DNA from 4 places in the Streptomyces sp. EDA2-14 genome. Region 3 is predicted to be linked to each of the others. Evidence: riboswitches for the same ligand, from Rfam matches in the RefSeq annotation. Region 3 holds a riboswitch; each other region holds the start of a gene.

Region 1 (5,262 bases), on a different contig from region 3:
GCCGCCCAGCGCTCCGGCCACGTGAGCTGTACGTCGTAGTGGTCGGGGTGCAGCACACCGCGCGCCGTACGGGTCTTCTCCCAGGCGGGCAGGGGACCGTTGCGCTCGGCGAGGTCGGCCGACGCCTCGTACGCGGCGAGCATGATCCGCTCGGCGATCCGGGTCGACAGCTCGCGGGCCCGCGGCGAGTCGAACGGCAGGCGCAGCTTGAAGAAGACGTCCTGGAGGCCCATGGCGCCCAGGCCCACCGGGCGCCAGCGGGCGTTGGAGCGGCCCGCCTGCTCGGTCGGGTAGAAGTTGATGTCGACGACGCGGTCGAGGAACGTGACGGCCGTACGGACCGTCTCGTCGAGCCGCTCCCAGTCGATGTCGCCCTCCCGCACGAACGCGCCGAGGTTGACGGAGCCCAGGTTGCAGACGGCCGTCTCCCCGTCGTCCGTCACCTCCAGGATCTCCGTGCAGAGGTTGGAGGAGTGGACCGTGTGGCCGGGCTCCGCCGTCTGGTTCGCGGTGCGGTTGGCGGCGTCCTTGAAGGTCAGCCAGCCGTTGCCGGTCTGCGCGAGGGTGCGCATCATGCGGCCGTACAGATCGCGGGCGGGGATGGTCCGCTGGGCCTTCCCCTCGGCCTCGGCCTTCCGGTACGCGGCGTCGAACTCCTCGCCCCACAGGTCGACGAGCTCGGGCACGTCGGCCGGCGAGAACAGCGACCACGGCTGGTCCGCGTTGACCCGGCGCATGAACTCGTCCGGGATCCAGTGCGCGAGGTTCAGGTTGTGGGTGCGGCGCGCGTCCTCACCGGTGTTGTCGCGCAGCTCCAGGAACTCCTCGATGTCGGAGTGCCAGGTCTCCAGGTAGACCGCCGCGGCGCCCTTGCGGCGGCCGCCCTGGTTCACGGCGGCGACCGAGGCGTCCAGCGTCTTAAGGAACGGGACGATGCCGTTGGAGTGCCCGTTCGTGCCGCGGATCAGCGAGCCCCGGCTGCGGATGCGGGAGTACGAGAGGCCGATGCCGCCCGCGTGCTTCGAGAGGCGGGCCACCTGGTGGTACCGGTCGTAGATCGAGTCGAGCTCGTCGAGCGGGGAGTCGAGGAGGTAGCAGCTCGACATCTGGGGGTGGCGGGTGCCGGAGTTGAAGAGGGTGGGGGAGGAGGGCAGGTAGTCGAGTCGGCTCATCAGGCCGTACAGCGACGCCACGTCCTCCAGGGCCCGCACGCCCGTCTTTGAATTGAACGCAGTGTCCTCCGCCAGGCCCGCGGCGACGCGCAGCATGAAGTGCTGCGGGGTCTCGATGACGTGCCGGGTGATGGGGTGGCGCAGCAGATAGCGGCTGTGCAGGGTGCGCAGGCCGAAGTAGCCGAAGCGGTCGTCGCCCGCCACGTCGATCAGCGCGTCGAGGCGCGCCGCGTGCACCCGCGCGAACTCGGCCGTGCGGTCCGCGATCAGGCCCTCGCGGTGGCCGACCGCGATCGACTCCGTGAAGCTCGTGACGCCCTGCGAGGCGGCCTCGGCGGCGATGGAGCGGGTGAGCAGGCGAGCGGCGAGCCGGGAGTAGGCGGGGTCCTCGGAGATCAGCCCGGCCGCGGCCTCGGTGGCGAGATCGCGCAGCTCGGCCTCATCGGCCCGCGCCGAGCGGCCGCGCAGCGCGGCGGCCGCGATCCGGCCGGGGTCGGCGTCGGGGAGGTCGGCGGTCAGCTCGGTCAGGGTGCGCAGCAGGGCTGCACCCGGGCCGTCCTCGGGGGCGGCTGAGACCGGTTCGGCGGGCGCGATGGTCACGTGGAGGCTCTCCCTCGCTCGGCTCGAGGCCTGCGGGGAGGAGGTGGCAGCGCGGGCGCGCGATGGCGGGCCCTCGTCCACCGGCCCTTTCCGCGAGGCCCGGACGTCGTCGACGCCCGGGCCGGACGGCTCGGGCGTACCGTCGACAGGTCATCGGACTCGCGTGGGCGCTTTTGTACGCCTACGCACACCGTTGCGGGACAGTTCCGGATTCGCACCGGATTCCCCTGCGGCGACAGCGAGAGCGAGCATACATGTTGTGTCGGGCTTTCGCGTCAGCCCCATATGTTGTGTCGGCGTGGCGGTGGCGTCCCGCGCCCTCAGCCCGTCGGCGCCTGCGCCGTCAGCCGCAACTCGTACGCCCGTAGCACCACTTCCGGGATCGGGGCCCAGTCGCGGTCCGGGATCCGGGTGAAGCCGAGGCGCTCGTAGAGGCGGTGCGAGGCGGTCGCCAGCGGCTGCGTGCACAGCACCACGGCCGTCTTGCCCGCCGCGCGGGCCCGCTCGACCACGGCGCGCACGAGCGCCTCGCCGACGCCCTTCCCGCGCGCCTCGACGTCGACCGCGAGCATCCGGAACTCGGCCTCGGAGGGGCGGGCGATCTCCGCGTACTCGTGGTCGTGCGAGCCGACGTAGGTGACGCTGCCGACGAGCCGGCCGTCCGGGGCCTCGGCGACGAGCACCTCGGCCGTCCGCGCGCGCTTCTCGACGTCGCGCAGCTCGGCCGCGTACCAGTCGTTCTCGCCGAACGCGAGGAGGCCGCTGCCCAGGTAGGCGCGGGCACTCAACTCGCCTAGCACGGCGTACTCATCGGGGCGCACAGTTCTGATCACGACGCCATGGTTACGCGACCCGCGGCACCGGTGGCAACGCTTTCCGGAAAATGTGTCGGGCCCCTCCGCGGGGAGGGGCCCGACACCGGTCGCGTGCGCGCGCCTAGTGGCCGGTCTCCGCGCCGACCTTCGGCAGCTCGACCTGCACGCCCTTGTCGCCGGCGTCGGCCGTGTAGTCCTCGGCGGACGTCTCGTCGACGCCGTCCGGGGCCTTCACGGCCTTCAGGACGAAGGTGAGGACGACGGTGACGACGACGTTCAGGACGAACGCCGTCGTGCCGATGTAGCCGATCTGGCCGATGCCCGGGATCTCCGCCGACGAGCCGCCGAAGTGCGCCTGCGTCGGCGAGGCGACGCCCCACGCGGCGAGCGTGCCGTAGACCATGCCGACCGCCCAGCCGGCGAGCAGCGCCCACCGGTGGAACCAGCGCGTGAACAGGCCGCCGACCAGGGCCGGGAAGGTCTGCAGGATCCAGATGCCGCCCAGCAGCTGGAAGTTGATCGCGACGGTCTTGTCCATGGTGAGGACGAAGGCGAGCGCGCCCACCTTCACCAGGAGCGAGACCAGCTTGGAGACCTTGGTCTCCTGCGCGGCCGTCGCGTTCGGCTTGATGAAGTCCTTGTAGATGTTGCGCGTGAACAGGTTCGCCGCGGCGATGGACATGATGGCCGCGGGGACCAGCGCGCCGATGCCGATGGCGGCGAACGCGACACCCGTGAACCAGTCCGGGAACATGTCCTCGAACAGCTGCGGGATCGCCAACTGCCCGTTCTGCACCTTGATCCCGGCCGCGATCGCCATGAACCCGAGCAGCCCGAGCAGGCCCAGCATCAGCGAGTACAGCGGCAGGATCGTGGTGTTGCGGCGGATCACGTTGCGGCTCTTGGAGGAGAGCGTCGCCGTGATCGAGTGCGGGTACATGAACAGCGCCAGGGCGGAGCCGAGCGCGAGCGTCGCGTACGTCCACGTACCCGAGGAGCCCGGCGCGAGTCCGGCGACGGGCTTGCCCGCCGCCTCGTTCGCGGCGTCGAACTTGTCGCTCGCCGCGGCGAAGATGTCGTCGAAGCCGCCCAGCTTGATCGGGATGTAGATGATGGCCACCGCGATCACGATGTAGATCAGGGTGTCCTTGACGAACGCGATCAGCGCGGGGGCCCGCAGACCCGAGGAGTACGTGTACGCGGCGAGCACGCCGAAGGCGATCAGCAGCGGCAGGTCCTTGATGAACCAGTTGGTGTTCTCGCCGCCGCCGACGCCCATCACGTCGAGCACGGCCTGGATGCCGACCAGTTGGAGCGCGATGTACGGCATCGTGGCGAGGATGCCGGTGACCGCGACCGCGAGCGAGAGCCCCTTGGAGCCGAAGCGTCCGCGCACGAAGTCCGAGGTGGTCACGTACCCGTGCTTGTGCGAGACCGACCACAGGCGCGGCAGGAAGGTGAAGATCAGCGGGTACACGAGGATCGTGTAGGGCACGGCGAAGAAGCCGGAGGCGCCGGCCGCGTAGATCGCCGCGGGAACGGCGACGAACGTGTACGCGGTGTAGAGGTCGCCACCGAGCAGGAACCACGTGATCCAGGTGCCGAACGAGCGGCCGCCCAGACCCCATTCGTCGAGGGACGCCTCGTTCTCGGCCTTGCGCCAGCGCGCGGCGAGGAAGCCCATGACCGTGACGGCCACGAAGAAGATGATGAAGACGGTGAGCGCGACACCGTTGACGCCGCCGTTCACGCCTGGCCTCCAGCCGACTGAGCAGACTTGCGGGCACGCTGGTCGCGCTGCCACAGCTTGTACGCGATCATCGTGAGCGCGGTCGAGACGAGCACCCAGAGCATCTGGTACCAGTAGAAGAACGGGACGCCGATCAGCGTCGGTTCGACCTTGGCGTAGGAGCTGACCCAGAGCATCGCGACGAACGGTGCGACCAGACAGAGTGCAATGATCACGCGCACCGGCGTGACCACCGGTTGTTTCACTTCAGGCGCATCGGACATTCGCGGTTCCGTTCCCCTCGCGGATCAGAGATCCCACTCGTCTCAGTTTCAACGTGCGGAATCTAGGCGAGAGTCTTGATCTATGGAACCCCTGTCCGGATAACGGACGTGCCCGCACCCCTGTTCAGCAGCAGCGGAACCCCTGCCGGGGATCCGCTTCCTGCCGATCCGTCCGCATGCGCTCGAAGTCGCGCCGAGTCGGCACGGGCGCACCGGGGTGGGTCTCCCCGAGATGCGCCACGTACCGCTCGTAGCCGCTCTCGTCCGTCAACTCCCGGACGAACCAGCGCACATACCTAGCCACCCGTAGTACTGCCGACGCCGGCATCGCGCGCCTCCGCCTTCTCCTCCTGTGTGGGGACGAGCCCGGCCGGTGCCACCAGCGTGGACTCGACGTACGGCGCCTCGCTCAGCTTCGACGCCTGCGGGTTCCGTACGTGCTTCACGCATACCCACAGCGAGTCGAGGACGACCACGAGGACGAGGAGCGCGAGCGCCGCCGAAAGGACGCCGTCCACCGTGGAGTTGGTGACCACCGTGTGCATGTCGTCCATCGTCTTCGCGGGCGGCAGCACCTTCCCGGCGTCGATGGCGTCCTGATAGTTCGCGCGCTGCTGGAAGAAGCCGACCTTCGGGTCGGAGGAGAACACCTTCTGCCAGCT
Region 2 (5,262 bases), on a different contig from region 3:
GCAGGCGCAGCGCGGCCGCCTGGCCGACGACGCGGGGCAGCAGCCAGCAGCCGCCGTCGCCGGGGACCAGGCCGACCTTGATGTAGCCCTCGCAGAAGCGCGCGGAGCGGCCGGCGAAGCGCAGGTCGCACAGCAGGGCCATGTCCATGCCCGCGCCGACGGCCGGTCCTGCGACGGCCGCGAGCACCGGCTTGTCCAGGTCCTCAAGGGCCCGTGCGACCTGGTGCACGCGCTCGGTGAGCAGCCTCTTCTCCTGGATCGGGGTGCGCTGTTCGCCCTTGAAGTCGGCGAGGTCGACGCCGGAGCAGAAGGCGTCGCCCACGCCGGTGACGACGATGACGCGGACGTCCGGGTCGGCGTCGGCGCGGCGCAGCGCCTCGGCCCAGGCGTCGGCCATGGGGAGCGTGAAGGCGTTCTTACGGTGCGGACGGTTGAGGGTGATGGTGGCGATGTGGTCGCGGGTGGAGTAGAGGAGGTCTTCGGCCGCGGACATGGCGGATCCTTCCGTTCGGCGGACTCTTCTCGGGTCCGACGGGTGGCTGAGGGGTGGCTGACCGGGTGACTGGCGGGTGGCTGTGCTCAGGCGGCGGTCGCGGCGCCCGGTTCGCGAGCCACACCGGTGTCGAAGAGGGCGGCGGCGTCCGTGCCGGGCAGGCCGAGCTCGGCGAGGACCTCGCGGGTGTGCTCGCCGAGGTGCGGGGCGGGGCGCAGCGGGCCGTCGTCCTCGCAGGAGAAAGCACCGGCGGCGGGCTCCGTCATGTGGACCGGCGGCCGGCCGAGCAACAGCGTGCCCTCGGTGGGGTGTTCGGTGCGCTCGAAGAAGCCGGTGGCGCTCAGGTGCGGATCGGTGAAGAGGTCGTCGAGGGTGTTGACGCGGGTCGCGGGTATGTCGCGGGCGTCGAACTCGGCCTGCCACTCGGCCGTGGTGCGCAGCAACAGCTCGGCGTTGACCATCGAGTAGAGGGTGTCGATATGCTCGGTGCGCTCCGTGATGGTGCGAAAGCGCGGGTCGTCGGCGAGCGCGGGGCGGCCGATCGCGGCGAAGAAGGACCGCCACTGGGCGTCGGTGTAGATCATGACGGCGAGGTGGCCGTCCTTGGTGCGGCACGGGCGGCGGTGCGGGGAGCGGGTACGGGCGTAGCCGGTGGGGCCCGTGGGCGGGTCGAAGACGCGGCCGCCCTGCTGTTCGAGCAGGGTGAACGAGGCCATGGTCTCCATCATCGGGACCTCGACGGCGCGGCCCCGCCCGGTGGCCTCGCGGCCGTGCAGCGCGGCGAGGACGGCCGCGGCGCCGTAGATGCCGACCGTCTTGTCGGCCGCGGCCTGCCGCACGTACTCCGCTCCGCCGTCGCCGCCCTGAAGTGCGGCGACTCCCCCGGCGGCCTGGATGACGTCGTCGTAGGCGGGCCGGTCCGAGTCGGGGCCGCCGGCGGCGAAGCCGCGGAACGCGCAGTGGACGAGGCGCGGGTTGCGCTCCAGGGCGGATGCGGCGGTGAGCCCGAGTCGGCGGGCGGCCGCGGGGCGCAGGTTGTGCACGAGGACGTCGGCCGAGTCCACGAGTGCGGCGAGGACGGGCGCGGCGCCGGGCGCCTTGAGGTCGAGGGCGACGCTGCGCTTGCCGCGGTTGGTGTTGAGGAAGGCGGGGCCCATGCCGTTGCCCCGGGTGTCGGCGATGTAGCGGACGACGTCGCCTGCGGGCGGCTCGACCTTGATGACGTCCGCGCCCCACTGGGCGAGCAGCAGGGTGCAGTACGGGCCCATCAGCGTCGAGGTGATGTCGACGACGCGGACGCCGTTGAGCGGCCAGCCCGCAGGGGGTCCGCCGCCGCTCGCCGTCTCCACTGCCGCTTCGGAATTGTCTACCGATTCTGCCGGTTCCTTCGGCGTCATCGCCGAGTCCTCCTCTGAAATCGGCCGCCGATGACGTGTATTGAAGCCATCGTCGGGTTTCATATCGGGGCGTTCACTACCGAACGGGACATCCATCCGAGCAAGATTGGATGCAATCTGACGCACAGTGCGGCACCATGTCAATGCCCCTGCGTGTTCAGGGGAGTTAGAGTCGACAACCCTCGGCGGGAAGGCAGGCAACAGTGACGGCTCAGACGGGGGCGGAGCGGCTGGACGCGGTGTCCGGCGCGGTGGCCCAGGTGGTGGAGGAGCTGCGGGCGATGCTGTTCGCGCGCGATCTGACACCGGGCAGCCCGGTGCGCCAGGAGGCGCTGGCCGCGCGTCTCGGGGTCAGCCGGGCCCCGGTCCGCGAGGCGTTGCGGGTGCTGGCCAGCGAGGGCGTCCTCGATCACGTCCGCAACGTCGGGTACCGGGTGAAGGTACTGACCGCGGCCGAGTTCGAGCAGACCTATCTGATGCGGCGGGTCCTGGAGGCGGAGGTGCTGCGCCGACTGCCGCCCTTCTCGGCCTCCGCCCTCGAAGGACTGTCCGCCGTGAACGAGCAGATCGCCGAGGCGTCGGCCCGCGCCGACCTCACCGCCATGGCCCGCCTCAACTCCGATTTCCACTTCCGCATGTTCACCGCGTCGGGCCTGGACCTCGTCGTCGCCGAACTGCGCCGCGTCTGGCAGCTGAGCGACGGCTACCGGGCCTACCTCCTGCACGACCCGCTGTCGCAGAAGCGGATCGTCGACGAGCACGCGGAGATGGTCGAGGCGCTCCGGGCCCGGGACCACGAACGCCTCGTCTCCCTCATGGACCACCACAGGGACGGGACCCGCCCCCAGCTGGAAGCGGTCTTCACGCCGCCCTCCGCGTAGCCGACGCCGGGCGTGATAGTTTCGCCGAGCCAGTCGTACCTTTGTGCGTTTTTCTACGCACACGGGTCAGGGAATCCGGTGCGAATCCGGAACTGACGCGCAGCGGTAAGGGTGACGGGCGGAGCCACTGCCACTGGGCCGGCACATCGGTCCGGGAAGGCGCTCCGCTCGGCCGACCCCGAGTCCGAAGACCTGCTGGCGGCCTCCAGAGCCGCGTGGCCCGGGGGCGGACCGTAGGCCGGCTCCGCGTATGAGCCCTGGACGCGAAGGAACCTCCGTGCTGTTCGCACGTCAGCTCCGCCGATGCACACCGCTGTTGGCGCTCGCCCTGCTGATCACCGGCTGCGGCACGCCTGCCGCGACCGAGGACGACGCCGCCGGTGGCGGCGGCGTCTCGCTCACCAATTGCGGCAGGAAGGTCCACGTCGAGCACGCCCCGAAGCGGGCCGTCGCCCTCGACCAGGGCTCCGCGGAGATCATGCTCTCGCTGGGCCTGGCGGACCGGATGGTGGGCACCGCCACCTGGACCGACCCGGTCCTCAAGAACCTGGCGAAGGACAACGCGAAGGTGCCGCGCCTCGCCGACCGCTACCCGTCGTTCGAGAAGGTCCTCGGCACCGAACCGGATTTCGCCGCGGCCTCGTTCACGTACACCCTCGGCAAGGGCGGAGTGGCGCCGCGCGCGGAGTTCGAGAAGCTCGGCGTGCCCACGTACCTCTCCCCCAGCGACTGCGCGGGCAAGGACAACGGGGGCGACGGGGACGGGGTGCGGACCAAGGCCCTGGGCCTCGACGTCGTGTACGGCGAGATCCGGGACCTGGCGCGCGTCTTCGACGTCGAGGAGCGCGGCGAGAAGCTCATCGGGACGCTCAAGTCGCGCGTGAACAAGGCCACTTCCGGTGTCGACGCGCACGGCGTCGACGTCCTGTACTGGTTCGCCAACTCCGACTCGCCCTACATGGCGGGGTGTTGCGGGGCGCCCGGCGTCGTCACCAAGGAGCTCGGGGCGCGCAATGTCTTCGACGACACGCGCGCGGAGTGGCCGCAGGTGAACTGGGAGACGGTCGCGGAGCGCGATCCGGACGTGCTGGTCATCGGCGATCTGACGCGCCGCTCGCAGTCGGCGGAGTCGGCCGCGCAGAAGATCGGGTTCCTGGAGTCGAACCCCGTCACGAAGCAGCTGACCGCAGTGAAGAAGAAGCGGTACGTGCGCCTGAGCGGGCAGGCCATGAACCCGACCATCCGGACCGTCGACGGAGTGGAGCAGGTGGCCGCGGGGCTGCGTGAGTTCGGGCTCGCGCGATGACGGCGGCGCATCCGGCGGCCTCCCCTCGCGTCTCCGTTCGGGCCGCTCTCGCCTGGGCGGCCGGCCTCGCCGCGCTCTGTGTCTCCGTGGCCTTCGCGATCACCTTCGGTCCCGCGCAGATCCGGGTCGGCGACGTGTGGACGGCCGTCGGCGACCGGATCGGCCTCGGCACCTCGGACCTCTCGCCGATCCGGGACGGCATCGTATGGAACCTGCGGCTGCCGCGGACGCTGCTCGCGGCGGTGTGCGGGGCCGGGCTCGCGGTGTGCGGCACGGTGCTCCAGGCGCTGCTGCGCAATCCGCTCGCCGATCCGTTCGTGCTCGGTGTCTCGTCGGGGGCGTCGACCGGCGCCGTGCTCGTCGTCGTGCTGGGGCTCGGCGGGGGTGCCGTGTCCGTGTCGGGCGGCGCGTTCCTGGGCGCCGTGTGTTCGTTCGCGCTGGTCCTTGTGCTCAGTCACACGCTGGGCGGGAGCACGGACCGGGTGGTGCTGTGCGGGGTCGCGGCGATGCAGCTGTTCTCGGCGCTGACCTCGTTCGTCGTCCTGACGTCTGCGGACGCGGAGACGACGCGCGGTGTGCTGTTCTGGCTGCTCGGCTCGCTCAGCGGGGTCGGCTGGACCGAGGTGTGGCTGTGCCTGGCCGTCCTCGCCGTCGCGCTCGTGGTGTGCCTGGCGTACGGGCGCGCCCTCGACGCGTTCGCCTTCGGGGCGGAGGCGGCGGCCACGCTCGGCGTCCGGGTGGCCCGCACCCGGATCGTGCTGCTGTGCGTGACGGCGCTGCTCACGGCGGCGCTGGTGAGCGCGGCGGGGGCGATCGGCTTCGTGGGCCTGGTGCTGCCGCACGCGGCGCGCGCCCTGGTGGGCCCCGGGCACGCCCGGCTGCTGCCGGTGACGGCGCTCGCGGGGGCGGTGTTCCTGGTGTGGGTGGACACGGTCGCGCGGACGGTGCTCGAACCGCAGGAGGTTCCGGTGGGTGTGGTGACATCACTGATCGGTGTGCCGGCGTTCGTGCTGGTGCTCTACCGCCGCCGGGGTGTGCGGTGACGGCGGGGCTGCGCGCGGAGCGTGTGTCGTGGTCGCCGGGCGGGGCCCTGGTGCTCGACGGGGTGAGCCTGACACCGGAGCCCGGCACGGTCACCGGGGTGCTCGGTCCCAACGGCTCCGGCAAGTCGACCCTGCTGCGGCT
Region 3 (5,262 bases):
ACAACCCGGACAACACCACGCGGTTCGTCATCCTGTCCCGTGACGCCGATTTCGCCCCCGTGTCCGGCGGGCCGACCATGACGAGCCTGTTCTTCGCCGTACGGAACATCCCGAGCGCCCTGTACAAAGCGCTCGGCGGCTTCGCCAGCAGCGGGGTGAACCTCACCAAGATCGAGAGCTATCAGATGGGCGCGGGCCTCAACCCGAGCTGCTTCTACGTCGAGATCGAGGGCCACCCCGACGAACCACGTATGGCCCTCGCGCTCCAGGAACTGCGCTTCTTCTCGTCCGAGGTGCGCGTCCTCGGCGTGTACCCGGCACATCCGCACCGGCTGGGGGAGCGGAACGTGTGAGGTGGCGGGCCGTGGTGGGTGCGGGTTTCCGATCTCCGGCCCCCGTTGATCACTCATGGGTTGGCGTCGGCACGGCGGGATTGTCGGTGCGGCGGACGCCGCTCCGGGGGAGGGGACGAGCGGTGCAGACGGCGTTCGACGAGTCCGAGCGGCGGACGTGGGCGGGGCGCGCCGATGCCTATGCCGCGAGTTTCGCCAAGCTCTGCGCATATCCGGTGCCCGGACTCCTCGACGCTGCCGGGGTGCGGGTCGGGGCGGGCGTGCGGGTTCTCGACGTGGGGACGGGCACGGGCACCGCTGCCGCGCTCGCCTGTGGGCGGGGAGCGAAGGTGACGGCGGTGGATGCCGAACCCGGCATGGTCGCGCGGGCCGCGCCGGCGGCTCCCGACGCCGACGTACGGCTCGCCGCGCTGCCCCATCTCCCCTTCGCGGACGACGAGTTCGACGCCGTGATCGGGAACTTCGTCCTCAACCACGTCGGGCAACCTCGGGAAGCCCTGACGGAGCTGCGCCGGGTGACGCGTCCCGGCGGGCGGACAGCCGTCACCATCTGGGGAGTTCCCGCCGCCTCCGGGCAGACGCTCCTGGGGCGAGCCGTCGAGGCGGCAGGCGTCACCCGCCCCGCACACCTGCCGGGTCTCGCCCCCGGGGACGACTTCCTGCGTACGGAACAAGGCTTCGCAGCGTTGCTCGGCGAGGCGGGTCTGAAGGACGTCGTCAGTGACACCGTGACCTGGGACCACCGGACGACGCCCGAGGAATGGTGGAGCGGACCGGCCGCCGGAGTGGCGACGATCGGCCAGATCGTGACGAGCCAGCCCTCGGCGGTCATCGACGAGATCAGGCACCACTTCGATTCACTGTGCGCGGAGTTCACCGACCCGGACGGCGCACTGGTCCTGCCTCATGCGGCCCTGATTGCACACGGGCGGGCCTGACCCTCATGACGAATTGGACTTCGGTCCGGCCTCCGTGGAGGACCTGAACAGCCTGGTCCGGAAGGCAGCGACCGGCGCATGACGCCCATCGTGCAGGGGGGGCGATCTGGTACGCGGCGGGAGAGGTGTTCTGCCGCCACCGGAAGACGGCCGTCGTGTGACGCCCACCGGGTACAGGTGTCTCTTGCCACGTGCGCCACAATGGGCGCACGAGGCGACGGGGGCCAGGAAGCCGGTGTGAATCCGGCGCGGTCCCGCCACTGTGACCGGGAAGCGATCCTCCCGCACGCCACTGCCCGCGCGAGCGGACGGGAAGGCGGAGGCGAGCGGCGATCCGGGAGCCAGGAGACTGACCCGTCGTCGGTCCAACAGCAGGGGCGAGGACACCCCGGAGAGGATCGATGTGACGACGCATGTCCGGACGCAACCGGAGCGGCGATCGCAACCTGGCAGGCGTGGCGTGCTGGCAGGAGGGGGCGCCCTGGCACTGGCCGGCACCGGTCTGCTCAGCGGCTGCGGCGGTGACACGAAGGACGGCGGAGGCGGCGACCGGTTCCGCGCGGCGTTCACCTCCGGCGGATCCGGGGAGACGCTGGACCCGCACGTCGCCCCGAACTTCGTCGACCAGGCGCGCGCCAAGGCCCTGTACGACACCCTCGGCACGTACGCGGACGACATGTCGGTCCGCAAGCGGCTCGCGGAGTCCTGGGAGAGCGACGCGTCCGGCACGCGGTGGCGCGTCCGTCTGCGCGCGGCACAGTTCCACGACGGAAAGCCGGTCACGGCCAAGGACGTTCTCTACAGCTACCGTCGCGCCGCCGACCCCAAGACCGGCTCGCCCTCGCAGGTGCTGCTCTCCGCGATCGACTTCACCGCCAGCAAGGCCGACGGCGCGCGCGATGTCGTGCTGGTCCTGAAGGCACCGAACTTCGAGTTCCCCACCGTCTTCGCGGGCCCCGGTACCGAGATCGTCCCCGACGGGACGACCGACTTCCGCAAGCCGGTCGGCTCCGGGCCCTTCACCTACGTCTCGTTCACGCCCGGCGGCACTGCCCGCTACCGGCGCTGGGCGGACCACTGGGACGGCGCCCCGCACATCGCCGAGCTGGAGATCGTCCCCGCGAACGAGGAGTCGGCGCGGCTCAACGCCCTGCTGTCCGGGCAGGTGCACTACGGGGCCGACATGGCCGGAGCCTCCGTGGAGCGGTTGAAGAAGGACGGCTCCACGCGACTGCTGACCGCGAAGCGCGCGACCGCGCAGCAACTGCTCCTGCGCACGGGACGCAAGCCGTTCGACGACTCCCGCCTGATACGCGCCGTGCAACTGGGCATCGACCGCGAGGCGTTGGTCCGGATCGCGCTCGCCGGGCACGGTGAGACCGGCAACGACCTGTTCGGGCTCGGCCTGCGCGGCTACCCGGACGACCTCAAGCCCCGCGAGCGCGATGTCGACGAGGCCCGCAGGCTCGTCAAGGAGGCGGGCGCCCACGGGCTGCGCGTCACCGTGGAGACCAGCTCCGTCGACGCCGCCTGGGAACCGGCCGTCGAGCTGATGGCACGGCAACTGCGCGAAGTGGGCCTGAAGGTGTCCGCCAACACCCGCGCCTCCAGTACCTACTTCAGCGAGATCAGGACCAAGGGGGTGGCCGCCTTCAACACGACCTCCACCCTGCCCGTCTCCGACTTCCTGCAGCAGCGGGTGCGCGGCGGGGCCGCCCGCAACCAGACCCAGTACGCCTCGAAGAAGTTCGACACCCTCCTGGACCGGGCCCGCACCACCCGCGACGAACAGGAGCGGCTGCACCTGCTCGCGCGCGCCCAGAAGATCGCCCGCGAGGAGTCAGGACTTCTGGTGTGGGCGTTCTCCGACGCCAACGACGCCATCGCCCGCACGGTGAGCGGCCTGCGCGCCGCGCCACCGAACTCGCACGACTGGGCCCGCTTCGACCGCGTCCGCGTCGGCTGACGGCGTGCGCGCCTACATCGCCCGACGCTGCCTGCTCGCCCTCGTGCAGTGCCTGGTGGTGCTCGTCGCCGTGTTCGCCGTCGGTACGCTGCTGCCCGGCGACACGGCGGACGTGCTCCGCGGTGAACTCGGCACCCCCGAACAAGTCACGGCGCTGCGCGAGCAGTTGGGTCTCGACGAACCGGCCTGGACCCGCTTCGGACACTGGCTCGGGCACCTGCTCACCGGCGAGCCGGGGCAGTCCCTCACCACCGGACTCCCGGTCGGCGACGACATCGGCCGCCGTGTCGGTGTGACGCTCCTGATCGGCCTCCCGGCGCTGGTCCTCGTCACCGTGCTCGCCCCGCTCGTCGGCACGGTGTCGGGCCTGCGCGAGGGCAGCCGCGTGGACCGCGCCCTGAACGCGGCGGCGGTTGTGCTGCACGCGGTACCGGAGTTCGTGCTCGGGCTGCTGCTGGTCGCCTCGCTGTCATTGTGGGCAGGCCTGCTGCCCGCCACCGCCGTCGGCATGGACACGGGCGCACTGCTCGCGCAGCCCGCCGCCCTGGTGCTGCCGGTCGTCGTACTGACGGCACGTCACGTGTGCGATCTGGCACGGCAGATACGCGTCGGGGTCGCGGCGGAGCGGCACGGCGCGGTCGCCGAACACCTGCGGCTCCTCGGCGTACGCGAGCGGACCGTGGTGCTGCGACACGTACTGCCGGGAGCGCTCGGCCCGGCGGCGCAGCAGTACGCCCGCTGCGTGGAAGGGCTCCTCGGCGGCGCCGTACTGGTGGAGGCCGTGTTCGGATTCAGCGGCCTCGGCAACGGTTTCGTCGAGGCGGTCCAGAACCGTGACCTGCCCCAAGTGCAGACGTACGCGCTGCTGTTCGCCGGTACGGCCGTGATCGTGAATCTGCTGGGCGACCTGGTCGCACACCGCCTCGCTCCCCGCCGCGAGGTGACGGCGTGATGGCGACCGTCACCGGGACCGGGACGCCGGTCGGGCGCCGACCGTGGATCGCCCTGATCGCGTTGGGCGTTCCCGTACTGCTCGCCCTGCTCGGCCCGTTGGTGGCCGGGTCCGAGGCGCCCCGGCCGGGCGCGCTGCCGTCGCAGGCTCCCGGCGCGGGGCATCCGCTGGGCACGGACGTGCTGGGCCGCGACGTGCTCGCGCTCGTGCTGCGCGGCGGCGCGTCGGTGGTGGGCAGCGCCCTGGCCGCACTCGTGGTGGGGACGGTGCTCGGGGTTCCGCTGGGCCTGCTCGCGGCGGGCCCAAGTCGCCTCGTCGACGAGACGGTGATGCGCACCCTGGACCTGCTCCTCGCCTTCCCCGGCCTGCTGGTGCTGATGACACTGGCGGCGACCGGCCACCGCCACTGGTTGTGGCTGATGACCGTCGCCGGGGTGCTCCAAGTCCCCGCCGTTGCACGCCTGGTACGAGGTGCGGCCCTCGCCCCCGGCTCCCGTACGGTCGTCGAGGCCCTGCGGATGCAGGGGCACGGCTGGACGTACATCCATCTGCGCCATCTGGCGCGGGAGTTGGCGGCGCCGCTGGCCACCGACGCGGGCGGCCGGTTCCCGGTCGTGCTGTACCTGCTGGCGTCCGCCAACTTCCTCGGCCTCGGACTGCCCGCCTCCTCGCCGGACTGGGCGGTCCTCATCGAGCGCAACAGCGCCGCCCTGTTCACCCAGCCCGCCGCCGTGCTCGTGCCCGCGGGGCTGCTCACGCTGCTGTGCGTCGGGGGCAACCTGCTCGTCGACCGGACGCTCGCGCGCCGCAGGAGGACCACGTGACCGGGCCCGTCGCCCCACCGCTGCTGGACGTCCCGTCGGTGTCGGCGCACGCTGAGGGGGCTCCGCTCCTCGAAGGGGTGGGACTGACCGTACGGGCGGGCACCGTGGTCGCGGTCGTCGGCCCCTCCGGAAGCGGCAAGACCACACTGGGCCTGGCCGCGCTCGGCGCCTCGCGCGGCTCCGTGCGTCTGAGCGGACGCGTACGGCTTGAGGGCGAGGAACTGCTGGC
Region 4 (5,262 bases), on a different contig from region 3:
TGCGGAGCCCGCGCTCCTCGCGATGGGGCCGCGGGCCGGGGCACGGCAGGTGCCCGGGCCCGCGGTTCGGTGTGGGGTGGATCAGGCGGTGCCGAGGTCCGCGCGCACGGTCCGTGCCGCGGTCACCAGGTTCTCCAGCGCGGCGCGCGTCTCGGGCCAGCCGCGGGTCTTCAGCCCGCAGTCCGGGTTGACCCACAGCCGTTCGGCGGGGATGGCCTCAAGTCCCTTACGCAGAAACGCGGATGCCTCCTCGGCGCTCGGTACGCGCGGGGAGTGGATGTCGTAGACACCGGGGCCCGCCTCGCGCGGGTAGCCGTGCTCGGCGAGCTCGTGCGCGACCTGCATGTGGGAGCGGGCGGCCTCCAGGCTGATGACATCGGCGTCGAGGTCGTCGATGGCCCGGATGATGTCACCGAACTCCGCGTAGCACATGTGTGTATGGATCTGGGTGTCCGGACGCACGCCCGAGGTGGTCAGGCGGAACGCCTCGGTGGCCCAGTCGAGATAGGCGGCACGGTCAAGGGCGCGCAGCGGCAGTGTCTCGCGCAGCGCGGGCTCGTCGACCTGGATGACCGACGTGCCGCTCGCCTCCAGGTCGGCGACCTCGTCGCGCAGGGCGAGGGCGACCTGCCGTGCGGTGTCGCCGAGCGGCTGGTCGTCGCGGACGAAGGACCAGGCGAGCATGGTGACGGGCCCGGTGAGCATGCCCTTGACGGGACGGTCGGAGAGCGATTGGGCGTACGACGTCCAGCGCACCGTCATCGGTTCGGAACGGGAGATGTCGCCCGCGAGGACCGGCGGGCGGACGTAGCGCGTGCCGTACGACTGCACCCAGCCGTGCCGCGTGGCCAGGTAGCCGGTGAGCTGCTCGGCGAAGTACTGCACCATGTCGCCGCGTTCGGGCTCGCCGTGCACGAGGACGTCGATCCCCGCCTTCTCCTGGAAGGAGACGACCTCGCGGATCTCGCTCCTGACACGGTCCTCGTAGCCCGCGGTGTCGAGGCGCCCGGCGCGCAGTTCGGCGCGGGCGGTGCGCAGTTCAGTGGTCTGCGGGAACGACCCGATGGTGGTGGTCGGCAGCAGCGGCAGGCCGAGGAGCGCGCGCTGGGCGGCGGCCCGTTCGTCGTACGGCTGCGAGCGGCGGGTGTCGGAGTCGGTGACGGCGGCGGCGCGGGCACGGACGGCCGGGTCCCTGGTGATCGGCGAGGTGGCGCGGGAGCTCAGTGCGGCCCGGTTTCCCGCGAGTTCGGCCGTGATGGTGTCGATGCCGCCGGCCAGCCCCCTGGCGAGGGTGACCACTTCGTCGGTCTTCTGGCGGGCGAAGGCGAGCCAGCGCAGGATCTGCGGCTCGATGTCCCGCTCCAGGGACGCGTCGAGCGGGACGTGGAGCAGCGAGCAGGAAGGCGCGACGTCGACCCGGTCGGCGAGGCCGAGCAGGGTGCCGAGCGTGACGAGGGACCTCTCCAGGTCGTTGACCCAGACGTTGCGGCCGTCCACCACACCGGCGACCAGCCGCTTCCCGGGCAGCCCGCCGACCGCGGCGAGCGCGTCCAGGTTGGCGGCGGCCGGGCCGGTGAAGTCGAGGGCGAGGCCGTCGACCGGGGCCTTGGCCAGCACCGGCAGCGCGTCACCGAGTCGGTCGAAGTACGTGCCGACCAGGAGCTTCGGACGGTCGGTGAGGGCGCCGAGGTCGCGGTAGGCGCGGGCGGCGGCGTTCAACTCGGCCGGGGTGCGGTCCTGGACCAGGGCCGGCTCGTCGAGTTGCACCCACCGGGCCCCGGCCGCCCGCAGATCGGCGAGCACCTCCCCGTACACCGGCAGCAGCCGGTCGAGCAGGGTCAACGGGTCGAAGTCGGCCGCGACACCGGGCGCGGGCTTGGCGAGCAGCAGATACGTGACGGGTCCGACCAGCACAGGACGGGCGGCCAGACCGAGCGCGACGGCCTCCCGCAGCTCCGCGACCTGCTTGGCGGAGTCGGCGGCGAACACCGTGTCCGGACCCAACTCCGGCACCAGATAGTGGTAGTTGGTGTCGAACCACTTGGTCATCTCCAGCGGTGCGACGTCCTGCGTGCCACGCGCCATGGCGAAGTAGCCGTCCAGCGCGTCGGCGTCGACCTGGGCGCGGTGTCGCCGCGGGACGGCGCCGACCATGACGGTGGTGTCGAGGACGTGGTCGTAGTACGAGAAGTCGCCGGTGGGGACTTCGCCGATGCCGGCGTCGGCGAGCTCGCGCCAGTTGGCGCGGCGCAGGTCGGCGGCCGTGGAACGGAGATCGTCGGCGGTGCGGCGGCCCTTCCAGTACCCCTCGATCGCCTTCTTGAGTTCGCGGTCGCGTCCCTGGCGGGGGTAGCCGTACACGGTGGCCCGTGCTGCCGCCGCCGCGGTGTTGGTGGTCACGGAGTTCTCCTTCGAGACGTATCCCTGAGATCCCGCAGACCCGTGCGGCGCGAAGGAGTGGCACGACCGGCGGTCACGACCCGGCACGCGATGGCGCGGTCGTCCGCTCGGTGTGCACGCCGACCCGCCCACGAGGTCACCGGGATGTCCGTGCACGTGTCGTCCGCGCACGGGCAGATGGCAGGTCTTCGGACTCGTGGGCGCGTCCCGTACAGGTACGGAACTTCTACTGGCCGTCGCTTCCCGGGTCCCCTGTCGCGGGGCCCAGTGCGTATGACGGCGGTCGTTCCCACTCACCGCTGCGGGGCAGTCCCGGATTCCCACCGGGTTCCCTCTTGCGACGCATCCCGCCTGGCGGACGGGGCGAACCAGCTGCGTGCGCAACCCTACGGCCCCGCGCTCACGCCTGGCCACAGGGGGCCACAACTCGGCTGCGGCCCAAGGGCCGTGGCACACATGGCAGGATGGCCGAGGACATGGGCGACGGCGGCCCGAGGAAACCGGTGCGAATCCGGTGCGGTACCGCCACTGTGATCGGCGAGCGGATCCCGACGCGCCACTGCCCCGCAAGGGTGGGAAGGCCGGGACGAGCACGGACCCGAGAGCCAGGAGACTCACGCTGTCGCCCCCTCGAAGCGATCCGGGGCGGAACTCCCCGGCAAGAGGAGGGACGCGGCATGCCTGAACGGCTCGCGGACGAAGTGAGCACGGCGGCGGACCGCGCGGTCGCGTGCAGGGTGGTCGTGTGCCGTGACTGCTGCTGCGGCACCGTCAAGGTCGCCGGCGATCACGCGGCGCAGAAGGCGCGGCTCCGGGAGGTCGCGCCGGTGCGGATCTCCGAGTGCCTGGACGTGTGCGAGCAGGCCAACGTCGTCGTGGTGCAGCCCTCCGCCGCCGGTCGGGCGGCCGGCGCACGACCGGTGTGGCTCGGCCTGGTCAACGACTCCGACGCCACCGAGGACATCGCGCGGTGGGTGAGCGCCGGAGGGCCGGGAGTCGCGCCCCGGCCCGAGATCCTCGACCTGTACCTCATCGACCGGCCGCGCCGCGCCACGGCATCGTGAGCGCCCAAGTGTCCGGAGAGCCGGAAGAGGTGTCTACGGAGGAAGTGGCCGAGGTGCTGCGGGATGTGGCGCGGATCGGCGGTTTCTTCGCCCTTGATGTGGGCCGGGCGCCGGGCGAGCACGCTGCCGCCGACACCGATGGGCCCAGTCACGCGGGGTTCGCCGCCCGGGCCCGGACGGTCAACGAGCGCTACGCATCCCCCGAGGCCCGGATCGGTGTCTCGATCGCCCATCTGGGACTCGCGGCCCGGCTCTGGTCACCCGTCCTGGCCTGCGCCCTCGTGCACGGAATCGTGCCGACGATGCGCACCGTGGAGTGGGCGGGCGACGGCTCGGCCCTCCGCCTGGCCGAGCCGCGGGGGCTACGTGTCCCGGGGCTGCCCGCGCTCGCCGACGCCGTGCACGGGCAGGTCGAGGGAGCCCTCGAACGGATCGAGGACGGTCTCACCGTGAAGACGGCGCCGCGCCTGCTGGCGGGCAACTCCGCGTCGGCCCTTGTCGGTTCGGCGGCGCAACTGCTCAGGTCACGGCCGGGCCTGCGGACGGCGGTCACGGACCTGACGCAGACCCTGCTCGACACGGGCCGGCTGCGCGGCACCGGCCGCATCACCGGCCCGGAGCTGACGTTCCGGCGCCGCAGCTGCTGCCTGTACTACCGGGCGCCGGGCGGCGGGAAGTGCGGGGACTGCTGCTTGGTGCGATGACCGGCCGCGGGGGAGTACGGACAACGCGACAGCGCACCTGTCCCATTGTTCACTGGGACCATGTCCAGCAGCGCGGCCACGAGTCATCCGGACCCCGCAGGCGAGGATGCGGCGGTGCCGTGGTCCCTGCCGGTGCCGGCGGTGCTGGAGCGGTACGACACCTCCGCCGACGGACTCACCCGGGTGGAGGCAGCGCGGCGGCTCGCCGACAGCGGGCCCAACCGCCTCGCGCCACCCGCCCCGACCCCGCTGTGGCGGCGGATCCTCGCCCAGTTCCAGGACGTCCTGATCTACGTCCTGCTCGGCTCCGCCGTGCTGAAGGCGCTGCTCGGCGACTGGGTGGACTTCTCCGTCATCCTCGCCGTCGCCGTGATCAACGCCGTGATCGGCCTGGTGCAGGAGGGCCGGGCGGAGAAGGCGCTGAACGGGATCCGGTCGATGCTCTCCGTCATGGCGCACGCCCGGCGCGACGGGGCGTGGGTCGAGGCGGACGCGGAGGAGCTCGTGCCGGGGGACGTGGTGCGGCTGCGGTCGGGCGACCGGGTCCCCGCCGACCTGCGGCTCCTGGAGTCCACCGGGCTGCGCGCCGACGAGGCCGCCCTGACCGGCGAGTCGCTGCCGGCCGCCAAGCACGTGGATCCGGTGGACGCGGACGCGGGCGTGGGGGACCGCACCCCGATGCTGTTCTCCGGCACGCTGATCTCGGCGGGCACCGGCACCGGCGTCGTCGTCGCCACCGGCGCGGACACCGAGATCGGCCGTATCCAGACGATGATCGACCAGGTGGACTCGCTGGAGACACCGCTCTCCCGGACCCTCGCGTCCTTCGGGAAGCGGCTCGCGCTCCTGATCCTCGTCGCCGCCGTCGTCATGATCGTGATCGGCGCCCTGCACGATTTCAGCACGTCGGAGCTGCTGTCGGCGGCCATCGGCTTCGCCGTCGCCGCCGTCCCCGAGGGGCTCCCCGCCCTGGTGACCATCACGCTCGCGCTCGGCGTGCAGCAGATGGCGAGGCGCCGGGCCATCACCCGCAAGCTGCCCGCGGTCGAGACCCTCGGCTCGGTCACCACGATCTGCTCCGACAAGACCGGCAC

Evidence for each region. Region 3 has a riboswitch for cobalamin ahead of ACY34M_RS37680 (ABC transporter substrate-binding protein). Riboswitches for the same ligand answer to the same signal wherever they lie in the genome.
Region 1: another riboswitch for cobalamin. It lies ahead of ACY34M_RS29140 (ribonucleoside-diphosphate reductase subunit alpha); the one in region 3 lies ahead of ACY34M_RS37680 (ABC transporter substrate-binding protein).
Region 2: another riboswitch for cobalamin. It lies ahead of ACY34M_RS31415 (ABC transporter substrate-binding protein); the one in region 3 lies ahead of ACY34M_RS37680 (ABC transporter substrate-binding protein).
Region 4: another riboswitch for cobalamin. It lies ahead of ACY34M_RS28945 ((2Fe-2S) ferredoxin domain-containing protein); the one in region 3 lies ahead of ACY34M_RS37680 (ABC transporter substrate-binding protein).

What each region holds. Positions count from the first base shown of each region.
Region 1 covers NZ_JBUEGE010000015.1:17,679-22,940, forward strand. Annotated here, with positions in the region: gene ACY34M_RS29140 (ribonucleoside-diphosphate reductase subunit alpha) at 1-1,772, opposite strand, end outside; cobalamin riboswitch at 1,900-2,030, opposite strand; gene ACY34M_RS29145 (GNAT family N-acetyltransferase) at 2,093-2,605, opposite strand; gene mctP (monocarboxylate uptake permease MctP) at 2,709-4,337, opposite strand; gene ACY34M_RS29155 (DUF3311 domain-containing protein) at 4,334-4,600, opposite strand; gene ACY34M_RS29160 (YbdD/YjiX family protein) at 4,725-4,928, opposite strand; gene ACY34M_RS29165 (carbon starvation CstA family protein) at 4,897-5,262, opposite strand, start outside.
Region 2 covers NZ_JBUEGE010000017.1:104,261-109,522, forward strand. Annotated here, with positions in the region: gene ACY34M_RS31400 (enoyl-CoA hydratase/isomerase family protein) at 1-493, opposite strand, end outside; gene ACY34M_RS31405 (CaiB/BaiF CoA transferase family protein) at 580-1,842, opposite strand; gene ACY34M_RS31410 (GntR family transcriptional regulator) at 2,094-2,771, shown strand; cobalamin riboswitch at 2,785-2,985, shown strand; gene ACY34M_RS31415 (ABC transporter substrate-binding protein) at 3,049-4,077, shown strand; gene ACY34M_RS31420 (FecCD family ABC transporter permease) at 4,074-5,120, shown strand; gene ACY34M_RS31425 (ABC transporter ATP-binding protein) at 5,117-5,262, shown strand, end outside.
Region 3 covers NZ_JBUEGE010000025.1:102,323-107,584, forward strand. Annotated here, with positions in the region: gene ACY34M_RS37670 (prephenate dehydratase) at 1-353, shown strand, start outside; gene ACY34M_RS37675 (class I SAM-dependent methyltransferase) at 476-1,291, shown strand; cobalamin riboswitch at 1,450-1,663, shown strand; gene ACY34M_RS37680 (ABC transporter substrate-binding protein) at 1,752-3,257, shown strand; gene ACY34M_RS37685 (ABC transporter permease) at 3,262-4,209, shown strand; gene ACY34M_RS37690 (ABC transporter permease) at 4,209-5,033, shown strand; gene ACY34M_RS37695 (ABC transporter ATP-binding protein) at 5,030-5,262, shown strand, end outside.
Region 4 covers NZ_JBUEGE010000014.1:206,390-211,651, forward strand. Annotated here, with positions in the region: gene metE (5-methyltetrahydropteroyltriglutamate--homocysteine S-methyltransferase) at 82-2,400, opposite strand; cobalamin riboswitch at 2,563-2,788, opposite strand; cobalamin riboswitch at 2,894-3,016, shown strand; gene ACY34M_RS28945 ((2Fe-2S) ferredoxin domain-containing protein) at 3,078-3,464, shown strand; gene ACY34M_RS28950 ((2Fe-2S)-binding protein) at 3,494-4,168, shown strand; gene ACY34M_RS28955 (cation-translocating P-type ATPase) at 4,229-5,262, shown strand, end outside.